Regions from separate parts of the Delftia sp. DLF01 genome, predicted to be linked through region 2. Evidence: riboswitches for the same ligand, from Rfam matches in the RefSeq annotation. Region 2 holds a riboswitch; the other holds the start of a gene.
What was found. A riboswitch is a leader RNA that binds a small molecule or an ion and turns the genes downstream of it on or off. The one in region 2 is predicted to bind glycine.
Positions count from the first base shown of each region.

Region 1: it holds a riboswitch for glycine, as region 2 does, so the genes downstream of both, IB269_RS26615 (D-amino acid dehydrogenase) here and gcvT (glycine cleavage system aminomethyltransferase GcvT) in region 2, are expected to answer to the same signal.

Region 1 covers NZ_JACVAZ010000006.1:170,183-177,579, forward strand. The annotation lists gene IB269_RS26605 (PhaM family polyhydroxyalkanoate granule multifunctional regulatory protein) at 1-793, shown strand, start outside; gene IB269_RS26610 (FIST N-terminal domain-containing protein) at 870-2,105, shown strand; gene IB269_RS26615 (D-amino acid dehydrogenase) at 2,138-3,469, opposite strand; glycine riboswitch at 3,562-3,672, opposite strand; gene IB269_RS26620 (beta strand repeat-containing protein) at 4,324-7,397, shown strand, end outside.
Region 2 covers NZ_JACVAZ010000001.1:1,380,929-1,388,325, reverse strand. The annotation lists gene IB269_RS06060 (ATP-binding protein) at 1-1,629, shown strand, start outside; gene IB269_RS06055 (DMT family transporter) at 1,681-2,172, opposite strand; gene IB269_RS06050 (LysR family transcriptional regulator) at 2,271-3,188, shown strand; gene IB269_RS06045 (fatty acid--CoA ligase) at 3,204-4,808, opposite strand; glycine riboswitch at 4,978-5,089, shown strand; glycine riboswitch at 5,105-5,223, shown strand; gene gcvT (glycine cleavage system aminomethyltransferase GcvT) at 5,241-6,416, shown strand; gene gcvH (glycine cleavage system protein GcvH) at 6,553-6,927, shown strand; gene gcvP (aminomethyl-transferring glycine dehydrogenase) at 6,999-7,397, shown strand, end outside.

The sequences.
Region 1 (7,397 bases), on a different contig from region 2:
CGAACTCAAGGCCGTGCAGTTCTGGCTGGACCAAAATGGCAAGGCGCTGGCCGCCACCATCCAGGCCCTGGAAGTGCAGCGCATGACGCTGTCCACCCTGCAGGGCATGAACGTCAGCATGGGTGAACTGGCGCAGGCCTTCCAGTTCCCCGCCGCTGCAGCCGCCACCGCTGCTGCAGCCACTGCGGGCAAAGGCACCGCCAGCGCGGGGCAGTCCGACCACTCGGACTGGCCCATGTCCTCCGCCGGCAAGGCCGGCAAGCAGGAAAAGCCGCAGGCCGCGCCCGCACAGCCCCCTGCCGAGCCGCCTGCAGCTGCTGCGGCCGCTGCATCCGCGGATGCCGGCAGCAAGGCCTCCGGCTCTGAGGCTTCTGCGCCCAAGGACGAGCCGGCCCAGGCCGCCGCCATGGGCCAGGCCATGCAATGGTGGGGCGCACTGACCCAGCAATTCCAGCAGATCGCCGCCAAGGCCATGGCCGAGCCCATGGCCCCCGAGGCCGTGGCTGCCGCACAGCGCGCCACCGGCATGGCCGGCGACATCGCCAAGGCCGCCATGGACCGCATGACGGCCCAGGCTGGCGCCTTCGCCGCGCAGGCAGGCAAGGCGGCTGCACCGGCGGCCAAGGCCCCGGCCGGAGCTGCCAAGGCGGCTGCGAAAGCCCCACCGAAAGCTCCGGCCAAAGCGCCAGCCAAGGCGGCGGCCAGGAAGACGGCGGCAAAGACCACCGCAAAGACAACAGCCAAGGCACCGGCCGCAGGCAAGGCGCCGGCCAAGAGCCGGCCACCGCGCTGAGCGGGACGGCGGCACCCATGGATGGTCTAGAGCCCTCCGCAAGCCGGGCGCTGGCAGGGCTAGAAAGAAGGTTGGAATGTCGTTGTTTCCTGTAGGCCATGCCAGCCATTCCGACTGGCGCGCCGCGGCCGATGCGGTGCTGCTGCAACTGCGCTCGCAGATGGCCGATCCGGGCCACGCGCAGCGCCCCCGACTGGGCCTGGTGTACCTGTCCCACGCGCATGCCGCCCATGCAAGACCGTTGCTGCAGCATCTGGCCAGGGCCTTGCCCCATGTGGCGGACTGGGCTGGCTGCTCGGCCGGTGGCGTGCTGGCCATGTCCCATGAATACCTGTCCGGTTCCGCGCTCGCGGTGATGCTGCTCGATGTGCCGGCGGCGCACTACCGCCTGTATTCGGGCCTGGCGCCGTTGCATGCGCCGGGCGGCGAGGCCGGGTTCACGGCCCATTCGGCCCTGGTCCATGCCGGAGGCGGCCAGCCCGAGCTGGCCGAGTTGCTGTACGAGCTGTCCGAGCGCACCGAGTCCGGCCTGCTGTTCGGCGGCGTGGGCGATGACGGGGACGATGGCGTGGAGGGCGTACAGATCGCCTGCCGCACCGAGGACCTGCATGCGCAGCATGCGGATGCGCGCGGCATTTTTAGCGGAGGCTTCTCGGGCGTGGCCTTCGGTGCGGGCGTGCCCTGCATCACGGGCATGGCCCAGGGCTGCGTGCCGCTGGGCGAGGGCCTGGAGATCACCGAGGCGCGCGGCGCCCTGGTCACCGGGCTCAATGGCGATCCGGCCTTGCAGCGCCTGCTGCAACTGCTGGGCGTGGAGCTGGAAGGCAGCGACTGGCAGCCCGCGCTGACCACGGTGCGCAGCACGCTGGCGGCCATTGCGCCGCCGGGCCGGGGCATGGCCCACGGCGTGCTCACCGAAGAGGCCCAGGTGCTGACCCTGGTCGGGCTGGACCCGCTGCGCCAGGGCGTGGCCCTGTCATCGGCCGTGGAGGCCGGGCATTCGGTGATCTTCTGCCGCCGCCAGGCCCAGGTCGCGCGCCAGGAACTGCTGCAACTGGGCGCTGCGCTGCGCGATGCGGCGGAGCCCGAGGAGGCGGCGCCCGAAGGCGAGGCACAGCCCCGCATCCGTGGCGCCATCTACATCAGTTGCCGGGGCCGCGGCGGCGGCCTGTTCGGCGGCCCCGATGCCGAGCTGCGCACCCTGCGCCACGCACTGGGCGATGTGCCATTGATCGGCTTCGTCGCCGAAGCCGAGATCATGGACGCCCGCCTGCACCGCTTCGCCGGGGTGTTGACGGTGTTCACTGCCTAGGCGTCGTACACGCCGTACACACCGTCTGCACCTCAGACCGCGCGCGGGCGCACCGTGCCTGCGCTGCGATCCGGGTCCATGGCTGCGGCTCCCAGAAAATCGAAATCCACGGCCGGCTGCCTGCCGCTGACCAGATCGGCCAGCGCCATGCCGGAGCCGCAGGCATGGGTCCAGCCCAGCGTGCCGTGGCCGGTGTTCAGGAACAGGTTGGCGATGGGCGAGCGTCCGATCAGCGGCACATTGCTGGGCGTGGCGGGGCGCAGGCCGCTCCAGAACTGGGCGCGCCCGGTATCGCCGGCGCCGGGGAACAGCTGCTGCACGCGCCGCACGATGGCCTCGCAGCGCACGGGGTCCAGGTTGCGGTCGTAGCCGTTGAACTCGGCCGTGCCGGCAATGCGCAGGCGGTCGCCCTGCGCGCCGGTGTAGCGCGAGAACACCAGCTTGAACTCATCGTCCGTGAGGCTGACCTGGTAGGCCTTGGCGGGGTCCAGCACCGGCAGGGTCACGGAGTAGCCCTTGGCCGGGTAGATGGGCAGGCGCAGCCCCAGCGGCTGGGCCAGCAGCGGGCTGAACGAGCCCATGGCCAGCACATAGGCGTCGCCCTGGATGCGTTCGTAGCGGCCATCGGCATTGGTCACCTCCACATGGTCAATATGGCGGCTTGCGCCCGCACCCGTGGTGCGCAGCGCCATGACGTGGTGGCCGTGGCGGAACTGCACGCCCGTGGTGGTGGCAATGCGTGCCAGCTCGCGCGTGAAGAGGTTGGCGTCGCCCGATTCATCCTCGGCCGTATAGGTGGCGCCCGCTATCTGCCCGCGCACATGGGCCAGGGCCGGCTCCAGGCGCACGGCTTCGTCGGCGTCGATCAGGCGGCGGTCGCAGCCCAGGGCCTGCATCTGCTCGGTGGGCTTGAGAGCGCCCTCGAACTCGCGGGCGTTCGTGTAGAAGTGCAGGATGCCCTGCATGCGCTGCTCGTACTGGATGCCGGTGTCCGACCGCAGCTGCTGCAGGGCCTCGCGGCTGTAGGTGCCCAGGCGAACGATCTGCTGGATGTTGTGGCGCGTGCGCGCGGGCGTGCAGTTGCGCAGGAAGGACAGGCCCCAGAGCCACTGGCGCATGTCGGCGCGCAGGCGGAACAGCAGGGGGGCGTCCTGCCGGCCCAGCCAGCCCAGCAACTTCAGCGGTGCGCCGGGGTTGGCCCAGGGTTCGGCATGGCTGACCGAGATCTGCCCGCCGTTGGCAAAGCTGGTTTCGGCGCCGGGCGCAGCCTGGCGGTCGATGACGGTCACTTCATGACCGAGAGATTGCAGATAGTAGGCCGAGGCGGTGCCGATCAGGCCGGCTCCGAGAACGATGACGCGCATGACAATGCCCTTTCAAAGGCATGTGCCGGTCACGCGGAAGCTGGTAGCTATGGATTCAATAGCAAGCAGCCGGCGTCCGTCGTGACGCAGCTGCCGCTCCCCCTGTCCTTGGTACCTGAGAGATTCACCGCCGTCCATGGGAACGGGGCTTGCTCCTTCGGTGCGCCGCATATTGCGTGCGGCGGCTCTCCAGACGGCATGTTGTGTTTGCAGTACGGAACCTGAGCGTGTATGGGAGTTTGCGCCTTCGGTGAGGCTCGGCACCGTGGTGCCCGCCTGCTCTCCTGCAGGGGCGATTCTATGTGGCTTGCGCAGCCGGTTCCAGTCGTACTGGGGATACCACCAGTTACTACCTGTATGTGGTGTGGCCGATTCAGGGTATTCCCTATATCGCTCAAGCGCCTCCCTCGTAGCGCTGGCACGAGCCTTCGATTTCATGTAAAAAAACTATTGAAATAGAAAAAAACATGATTTAGCCTATCGATGTGTGCAGTGGTTTGTCAGTGCATGTTCTGGTCGATTGGACCTGCATGGGTTAACCATGAGTTGTGTATATGTCTGATAGGCGACTTACCGTTGCACAGGTGCAGGTCCATGGAAACTGGCCCGGCACTGAAAAAATACAAGCACGGTGAATATGGTTTGTGGAGGGAGGAATGATTTGCGTCGCAAACCCGACTGAAGGTGTGTCCGGCTCAATGGGCAGCGGAGCAGCTCGCAAACGTTGATGGAAATCCACCTTTTTGATTGACGCGCAGGATCTGCGCGAAACATTTTGCTTCCAACCTCACCGGCTGCAAGGTGAGTTGTGAGCTCGTGATTCAAATAGAACTATTCGAGGTACGGCGATGCAAATGCGCTGGGTACAACTGATGGCCATTGCCATTGGGAAAATCATTTTCCTGTCATATCTCCTTGAGAAAACGGGGAATATCATGCATGCTCTCAATCGCCTGCCTGGTTCGGCATTTTTTCGCAAGTGGCGTGCAGCGAAGTGCCTTTTCTCTTTGCTGCTGCTTTCATGCGCGGGTATCTCATCCACGGCACTCGCGGCGACCATCGTTTTCACGGTCACCGACAACAGCGACGCTCCAAATGCCAATGCAACGACACCAACCACCTGTGTCAGCACGCTGGGGGGTACCTTTGCTGGCGCATGTACGCTGCGAGCGGCCATTCAGGCAGCCAACTACACGCTACAAACGCTGGATCCGAGTGCCGATGTTTCCATCGTCTTTGCGCCGACACTGTCTACGTCGGTACGAACCATACAGAGCGGGACATCCAAGGATGCGGCGGGAAACCTCCATCCGTATGTCGACAATCAGACGGTTTACGTGCGCTGTGCCAACACATTCGTCAGCGGAGCCCAGTCCGGCGCCGTGACGGGAGCCACCAATGCCTGTGGTCAAACCCAGATGATCAGCGGCGGCGATACGGGCACCACCACTGGTGCCGGTGGTGCCTGGTACTGGCTCAAAGGCACCGTGCCAGCCGGCACGGGCTCATTGACCATCGATTTCGGGGGAGTCATACAAGTCCAGAACTGGGCGGACTCCGCCTGGGAAACTTTTTATCTTGGTGGGAAGAACATCACGCTCACCAATTCGCCCAACATGACCTGTGGCGAAGCGGTATTCGTCGTTGGCTCCCCGGCGAACAATGTCACCATTGATCGCGTCGGCCTGGTGAATGTGGCGCCAACCCCTGCGGGAGAGGGGACGCCGTTCAACTGCGAGCTGTACGCGGAGATTCATCAAGGCGCACAAAACGTATTCTTTACCAATAGCACGATCAATTCCGCGATATGGAATGGAAATTACGGCAATAACAAGGGCTCGGCCATTTCCGTTGCCGCAAGCAACGGTGCAGGCACGGTTTCCAACATCGTTGTCGATAATTTCACGGTAACGAATCTGCCCAACCCTATCGGGGGAATGCAGCTTGAGCAGTTTTTCCAGGTCATGTCGAACATGACCGTCAACGGATTGACGATCAAAAATTCGAATATCGCACTGAGCCCGACTGGTGGAAATGCGCCCAGGGCCGTGGTGTCGGTTGATGGAACGATCAGCCTGGCCAATGGAATTGGTCTGGCCGTGACGGGTAATACCTTCTCGCTGCCTATCGCCGCCTATACCGGGTCATCGCCAACGCATGTGTCGGCACCAACGGTGAATACGGCAGCCTCAGGCACGACGCAGGTAGTGACGGTGACCGATAACAACTTCACTGGCGGCGGGGACGGGGTGAATATCGGTGGTACGGGTACGGCACCAGGATTGATTGGCAACAACAAGATGACAAGCCAGTCGAGAAGTGCCATTCGTATCACTACGCGTGATTTCTTCAAGATTTCTCAGAACACGCTGTTTTCCGTGCCTGTGGCTGCAAACTCAGGCATCAGTTTGCTGACGACGGGCAATGGACAAACCGGATGGACCCCCACCCTTGGCGTTGGCGCCAGTGACACCGCCGCCTGCACCTGGACATTCAATATCACGGCAAATGCCAATGCGAGCGAGCCGGCACCGTATACGGTGGAAGCCTTTTGGTCGCCGACCGGCGCGGGCGTCAACGATGCGCAGGTCTATCTGGGCTCCGAAACCATGGCCGGAGCCTCGGGAACGCTGACCGTTCCTTCGTATCTCAGCGGCCAGGTGCGAGTCACAGTGACGGACAGCAATTCCGGCGGAGCCCAGACCTCGCAGCTTTCAACGGCGGCAAGCGTCACCGGTTTTCCCTGTGCCCTGAAATCTGGCGTTCTGGCGACGACCAACAATCAACCTGTCGGCAGCAGCGACTTGCTGGAGGTCTACATTGTTGACGGCCAAGGCAATGCCTGGACGGGGGGCAGTGACACCGTTACCTTCGCAGCGCCGCCTGCAGGTGTCACGTTCAATGGCAGTTCCGCCGCAGTCAGCTGCACGACCAACTCCAGCGGAAAGTGCGCGTCTCCCATCAATGCCAGCAGCAGTGTCGCCGGAACATTCACGACACCCGTGACCTTGTCGTCGTCAGTCGCTGGTGCCACGTTCTCCAATCTTCCATTGGGTGGAAGTCCGGTATCTGGCGCAGTGACCTATCAGCCTTCGCCGGTTGCTTACAGCTTCACCGGGCTGCCGGCCAGCACGAGTGGGTCTGAAATCGCCGCGAGTCCGCCATCGATTGCGGCCAACGGCGTCTCCACCAGCACCTTGGCCGTGCAGTTGAAGGATGCTTTAGGCAACCTTGTCACCACCTGTACCGATACGGTGGCCTTCACCCTCAATGCGGGGACGCAAGGCGTTCCTGCCGTCAGCGTCACGGGCTGCAGTGCCGGCATGTATACGGGGACGGTGACATCGCCGGTGCTGGTCGGCAGCGGAACCTTCGGGTTCACCATCAACGGGTCTGCGGCTGTTGCCACCGCAACGGTCTCCTATGTGGCCGCAACGCCGAGCACGAGTGCATCGACGATAGTCGCCACACCGACATCGATCGTGGCCAACGGCAGCTCCACCAGCGTGCTGCGCGTGCAACTGGTCGATGCCAGCAGCAATCCGATCAACACCTGCACGAACACGGTGGCATTCACCCTGAACGGCGGAACGCAGGGAACGCCGAGTGTGGGCGCGGCCTCATGTACTGCCGGCATCTATACGGGCACCGTCACATCGCCCACGGCGGTCGGCAGCGGGATCTTCGGATTCACCATCAACGGCTCTGCCGCAGTTGCTACGGCTTCAGTGAGCTACACGGCGGGTCCGCCAAGTACCAGCGCCTCGACCATCGTTGCGAGTCCGACCTCGATCATTGCCAATGGCACCGCAACCAGCACATTGACGGCGCAGCTCAAGGATGCGTCAGGCAATTCGATTGCAACCTGTGCCAATACGGTGGCCTTCACGCTGAACAGCGGAACACAGGGCTCGCCTGCGGTCGGCGC
Region 2 (7,397 bases):
GCCCTGGCAGCCGCAGCGCTTCTGGCACTGCTCACCCGCTTGCTGCCCAACCCCCAGGCCGCCCAAGGCATTGCGGTCTTTCCCGGCAGGAGCATGGCGCCGGCCGCCATGCTGCTTTACGCGTACATGGGCTCGGCCCTGGCCATCACGCTGATGAGCCTGATCCTGTGGTGCTGGCTCAGGGAAAGGCTCTACATTCTTTGCGCCGCGCTCCTGGCAGCCGGCTTTGCCTACGCTGCTTTCCGTTACCGGCCCGAAGGCCTGTGGCTGCCCGGCGCCGACCAGCCCCAGCATGCGCTGTCCATCGCCTACTGCAGCTTCTGTGTGGTGGCGACGGTGTTTTTCAGCCAATTGTTCGAGTTCCGCCGCCATTGGATCTGGGCTGCGCACCTCTTCAGCGTGGTGGCCTGGCTGAATGCCATCGCACTGGGCATGGCACTGTTGGGTGGCTATCCGCAGATCTCGCGTGCCGTGGTGTTCACGGCCCTGGTGTCCACATCGTTCGGTGCGGTCTTCGTGCTGTACCTGCTGGTGGTTCGAAGGCAGTGGCAATACCTGCCGGGCGCGCTGGCGTTTGCGGTGCCTTCCGCCCTGGGCATCCTGAACCTGCTGAGAACCCAGGGCCTGCTGCCGGATGTTGCTCTGCCATCGGCCCAGATGCTCTGGTTTGCCGGGCGTGTTTCCGAGGCCATCCTGCTGGGAATGGCGGTGACCAATCGCACGCGGGTGGCGGAGCGTGCCCTGCGCAGTGAGCGGATGCAGGCCCTGTCACGCGCCCAGGCGGCCGAGCGCGAGCTGGAATCCAAGGTCCTGCAGCGCACCGCACAGCTGCAAACGGCCCAGCAGGCCTTGCAGACTGCCTTGCACAGCGAGCGGGAGATGCGGCTGGAACAGCGCCAGTTCTTCAACATGATCAACCACGAGTTCCGCACCCCGCTCACCATCGTGGACGGCGCCGCGACCGAGCTGCAGACGTTCCCGACGACGGACGCGGACTCCCTCATCGAGCAGGCGTCGCAGATACGCAGGGCCTCGCGCCGGCTGATGACCCTGGTGGACACCTGCCTGATCAACGACCGGCTGGACGCGGGCGCGTTCCGGCTGCAACTGGAGCAGACGCCATTGGATGAACTCCTGGAGGAGTCTGCAGAGCTCGTCGGCTGGTCCCGGCGGCATCGCCTGAAACTGGATCTGGAACACGGCCCGCAGCAATGGCAATGCGACCCTGTCCTGGTGCGCATCGCCATCTCCAACCTTGTCGGCAACGCCATCAAATATGCCAAGGCGGGCGACATCACACTGGCCGCCCGCTGCGATGCGTCCGGTGACCTGCTGATTTCCGTCAGCGACCAGGGACCGGGCCTTGCGCCCGAAGCGGCAGGACAGGTTTTCGAGCCCTATGAACGCGCAAGCGCCACCCGGCACGTCAACGGGCATGGCCTGGGCCTGTCCGTGGTGAGGCGCATCGCCAGGCTGCACGCAGGCGACGCGTTCTTTCAGCCGGCTGCCGGAGGCGGGGCCTGCTTTGTCATCCGGCTGGGCCGGTTCCTGCCCGGCACGGCAGATGCCCGCCAGGAACGTCCACCAGCGGCAAGGCCGGCCGCCGTGCCGCCGGGCATGCCCGCCTGACGCGGGCAAGGCCGGGGCCTTCGCCGCTGAAGCAGGGCGTGCTCGCGGCGCTCATGGGGCCGCCGCTGCACGGGCCGTCCCGCCCTGCACCACCAGGAACACGCCGCCCAGGATCAGCGCCACCCCTGCCAGCCGCGACCAATTGACCGGCCTGGCGCCCAGGCCCATCAGGCCGAAATGGTCCACCAGCACCGAAACCACGATCTGCCCCGCCACCACGCAGACCAGAAAACCGCCCGCGCCCAGCTTGGGTGTCACGGCCGCCGCACTGGCCACATAGATGGCACCCAGCACGCCGCCTATCCATAGCCACCACGGCCCCGCGACTGCCTGCGCCACCGCGGGAGTGGGCGCGCGCATGGCCCAGAGCGCGGGCACGACGACCATCACGCTCACGGCCAGCGAAGTCAGCGCGCCCCACAGCGGATGGCCCAGCACCCGCCCGACCATGGCGTTGCTCGCCGCCTGGAACGGCAGGATGGCGCCAGCCAGCAGTGCCATGCCCACGGGGGCCATGGCCAAAATCGTGTTCCGTCCTGTCATGCAAAGCATCCTTTTCCTGTTCGTGAATCCATGCCTGAATGCTCTCGCATCTGCTGGATGAATGGAAATCGTTTGCCTGCACGTTCTATATTCATGGCATGGATGAACTGCGCCGGATCGACCTCAACCTGCTGCTGGCCCTGCACGCCCTGCTGGCCGAAAAACATGTGACGCGTGCGGCCGTGCGGTTGCACAAGAGCCAGCCGGCCATGAGCCATTCGCTGGCGCAGCTGCGCGAGCATCTGGGCGACCCGTTGCTGGTGCGGCGCGGTGGCCGCATGGCGCTGACGGCACGCGCGCAAGGCCTGGTGCAACCGCTGGCGGATGCGCTGGGCAGCCTCAACGGCTTGCTGGCACAGGCGGAGTTCGACCCGGCCCACGCACGCGGACGGCTGCGGCTGGCGCTGTCGGACTACGCATCGCGCATCGTGCTGCCGCCGCTGATGCGGCATCTGCGCCAGCACGCACCCGGGCTGGACCTGGCCATCAGCCAGTCCACGCGCGAGGTGATGCTGACCCAACTGGCCGATGGCGAACTGGACCTGGCCCTGGGGCCCTTCCCCGACGCACCCGACCTGCCCGAGGGCATCGAGGTGCAGGATCTGTTCCAGGAACAGTTCGTGAGCGTGGCCGACCAGGCCGTGCTGCCGGCACGCGGCGGGCTGTCACTGCAGGACTGGCTGCAGCGCCCGCACGTCATGCTGGCCATGCGGCCCGACGCCAGCGAGGAAATCGAACGGGCGCTTGCCGCCCAAGGCCTGAGCCGCCGCGTGGTGCTGGCCCTGCCCCACTGGAGCGCGGCGCTGGAGGTGCTGGCAGGCACCGACCTCGTGCTGACCGTGGGCAGCCGTGCCATTGGCGACCTGCGCCGCCACAAAACGCTGCGCCGTTTCGCTCCGCCGCTGGAGCTGCCCCGGTTTGCCTACCAGCAGGCCTGGCATGTGCGCAAGCAGGGGGATGCCATGCACCGGTGGCTGCGCAACTCGATGGCGCAGTGCTGTACTGCGCAGAAGTAAACGCAGGCCGCAGCCTCAGGCTGCCACCACCCCCCTCAGCAACTGCTTCTGTATCTTCCCGCTGGCCGTCTTGGGCAGGGCCTCGCGGAAGTGGTAGCGGCGCGGGCGCTTGTAGGCGGCCAGGCGGTCGCCGTGGACCAGGAAGGCGTCCAGCGCCTCGGCCGTGGGCGTGGCGCCAGGCTTGGCAACCACGTGGGCGGCGACGATCTGGCCCCAGCGCTCGTCGGCCTCGCCGATGACGGCGACCTCGAGCACGTCGGCATGCTCGACCAGCGCGTCTTCCACCTCACGCGGATAGACGTTTTCGGCGCCCGAATTGATCATGTAGTCGATGCGGTCGCGGATCCAGAGGTAGCCGTCGTCGTCGATGTGGCCCAGGTCGCCCGTGTGGTACCAGCCGTGCGCCAGGGCGCGGGTGTTGGCGTCGTGGCGGTTGAGGTAGCCGGCCATCATGCAGGGGCCGCGCACCAGGATCTCGCCCACCTCGCCGGGCAGGCAGGCCTCGGCCGGATCGGTGGGGGCGTTGTCTTCGCGCAGGCGGGCCACGATGAGGTCATGGCCCATGGAGGGCAGCCCGGCCGAGCCCGCGTGCGAGAGTTGCTCGCCCGGCAGGAGGATGGACATGCAGGGCCCCATCTCGGTGGTGCCGTAGACCTGGACCAGGTCGCTGCCGACCTTGCGCGTCCATTCACGGATCAGGTGGGGCGCCATGGAGGCGCCGCCGTACTCCACCAGCCGCAGCGCGGGCGCCTGCTCAGGCGAGGCAATGGGGTCGGCCAGCAGCATGGTGACCATGGTGGGCGCCGCGAAGAAGAAGCTCACGCGCTCTTCGCGGATCAGGCGCCAGGCCTCGGTCACATCAAAGCGCCGCAGCAGCACCTGGGTGGCCCCGGCCTGCAGGCGCGGCAAAAAGCTGGTGTGCAGCTCGGCCGTGTGGTTGAGCGGCGCCATGGCCAGGCCCACGTCGTCGCGCGTGAACTGCATGGTCTGGTGCATGAGGGCGTTGTGCGCCAGCTTGCTGCGGTGCGTATGCAGCACGCCCTTGGGCCGGCCCGTGGTGCCGCTGGTGTACATGAGGATGCAGGGGTCGCTCTCGCGCACATGGGCCTGGGGCGGCACGCTGCTGCGGCCCCTGGCCAGGGCGGACAGGCGCTGCGTGGCCCAGACCGGCAGCGGGTCGGCCGGCGCATCGTCGGCAAAGATCCAGTGCTCGATGCCCGTGCCAGTGCCGCCGCCTTCGGCCTTGAGCAGGGCCTGGGCGCGTGCGGCCACCTCGCCGCCCTCGTGCTCGAACACCAGGGCGCGCGCAGCACCGTCCTTGAGGATGAAGGCCAGCTCCTGCGCCGCCAGCCGGTAGTTGATGGGGTTGAAGATGGCGCCCAGGCGCGCGGCCGCCAGCATGGTGAAGGCAAAGGCCGGCGTGTTGTAGAGAAAGGCCGCGACCACGTCGCCATGGCCTATGCCCAGCTCGGCCAGGCCATGGGCGTGGCGGTTGACTTCGGCATCGAGCTGGGCGTAGGTCCAGGCGCGGCGCTCGCCGCCCTCCCACGCGACCAGGGCTTCCTTGTTCGGCAGGTAACGTGCCGGCCAGGCCAATGTGTCTCCCAGCGTCTGCTGCATGTGCGCTTCTTCCTTCTCGCTCACGAGATTTCATATATCGATGCATCTCAATGTAGGAGATTTTTTAGACAGTTATGCAATTTGCAAATGCATCCATGCAGGCAAGCGCATGGACCGGCAGTCGGCCCGCGGAAATCCCGAAGCCGCGCGGACGCTGGCCGCAGCTAGAATGCGCCGGTCAGGAGAGAGTGCCCGCCCGGCCGCGATGGTCACAGGCAGCGGCACCGCCGAAGGCGCAGGGTTCGTCCCGAACGCTCAGGCAAAAGGACTGGCACCGCCTGCCGCCACGGCCGCAGGCGTTCCTAGCTGGAGAGAGATGCAGGGCACGGCGGTGTGCCCCATCCACCGAAGGAGCAAGCCCCACGCATGGAAGGTGCGGGTGAATCTCTCAGGTAAAGCGGACAGCAGGGCAGGACATCCCGGGATTCCGGGATGGCGTTGTGCCTTGCCCCTTGCCGAAAAGAGAGTCCCTCCTTGACCGCTGCCTCCACCACCGATCTGCTCAAGACCCCGCTGTTCGACCTGCACCAGGAACTGGGCGCGCGCATGGTGCCGTTTGCAGGCTACTCCATGCCCGTGCAATACCCGCAGGGGCTGATGGCCGAGCACCTGCACACGCGCGAGGCGGCAGGCCTGTTCGATGTCTCGCACATGGGCCAGATCAGCCTGCGCGGCCCGGATGCCGGCGCGGCGCTGGAATCGCTGCTGCCCATGGAGGTGCTGGGCCTGGGCGAACACCGCCAGCGCTACGGCCTGCTGCTCAATGATGCGGGCGGCATTCTGGACGACCTGATGTTCGTGCGCCGCGAGGACGACCTGTTCCTGATCGTCAACGGCGCCTGCAAGCATGAAGACCTGGCGCACATCCAGGCCCGCATCGGCCAGCGCTGTGAAATCGAGCCCCAGTTCGACCGGGGCCTGCTGGCGCTGCAGGGCCCGCAGGCAGCAGCCGCCATGGAGCGCCTGCTGCCCGACACGGCCGGGCTGGTGTTCATGACGGGCGGCTACTTCGACTGGGAAGGCGCCGAGCTGTACATCACGCGCAGCGGCTATACCGGCGAGGACGGCTTAGAGATCTCCCTGCCCGCCAGCCACGCCGAAGCCTTTGCCCGTGCCCTGCTGGCCCAGCCCGAAGTCAGGCCCGTGGGCCTGGGCGCGCGCAATTCGCTGCGCCTGGAAGCCGGCCTGTGCCTGTACGGCAACGATCTGGACACGACCACCACCCCGGCCGAGGCCGCCCTGAACTGGGCCGTGCAGAAGGTCCGCCGCATTGGTGGCGAGCGCGAAGGCGGCTTTCCCGGCGCGGCCACCGTGCTGGCCCAGCTGCAGTCGCCCGAGCTGCTCACGCGCAAGCGCGTGGGCCTGGTGGCCCTGGAGCGCGTACCCGTGCGCGAAGGCACGGAGCTGCTGGATGCCAGCGGCCGCAAGGTCGGCCAGGTCACCAGCGGCCTGCTGTCGCCCACGCTGAACCAGCCCGTGGCACTGGCCTATGTGGAGCCGGGCAGCGCCGCCATCGGCACCACGCTGCAGGCCATGGTGCGCGGCAAGGCCGTGCCCATGCAGGTGCAGGCCACGCCCTTCGTGGCGCCCCGCTATCACCGCGGTTGAGGACAGCCTGCGCGCTTGGCGTGGATCGAGTTCGGCGGATTCGTTTTTCCTGCCATCGCATGCCGCTACAGTGCGCACTGACCTTTCTCAAACCGCCTTTCACAGGTTTCTTTTTCAGTTTCTATCGGAGCAAGCCATGAGCATCCAGTATTCCAAGGACCACGAATGGATCAACGCCGCCAACCCTGACGCGGCCATCGTCGGCATCACCCTGCACGCACAGGATGCGCTGGGCGACGTGGTGTTCGTCGATCTGCCCGCCGTGGGCACCAGCTTCAACCAAGGCGATGTGGCCGGCGTGGTCGAGTCCGTCAAGGCCGCTGCCGATGTCTACATGCCCGTCAGCGGCGAGATCGTCGAAGTCAACGAAGCCCTGCGCGACGACCCCTCCCTGGCCAACAGCGATCCGCTGGGCGAAGGCTGGTTCTTCAAGGTCAAGCTCAGCGACGCAGGCCAGCTGGCCGCGCTGCTCGACGAAGCCGCCTACACGGCCTTCGCACAGAGCAACTGACGCCACTTTCCGGCCAGGACGGGCGCCAGGGCCCGCCCTGGCGCTTTTCAGCTTTTGAGACAGGTCCCTCCATGCTGATGTCCTCCACCCAGCCCCTTGCCGCCCTCGAGAACGCCACCGAATTCGTGGCCCGCCATATCGGCATTGCGCCCGAAAACGAGGCCCACATGCTCAGCGCCATTGGCGCGGCATCGCGCGATGCGCTGATCGACGCCATCGTCCCGCCCTCCATCCGGCGCCACCAGCCCATGGCGCTGCCGCCAGCGGCCACCGAGGCACAGGCGCTGGCCGAACTCAAGGCGCTGGCAGGCCGCAACCAGCTGCTCAAAAGCTTCATCGGCCAGGGCTACTACGGCACGCACACGCCCGGCGTCATCCTGCGCAACATTCTGGAGAACCCCGCCTGGTACACGGCCTACACGCCCTACCAGGCCGAGATCTCGCAAGGCCGCATGGAGGCCCTGGTCAAC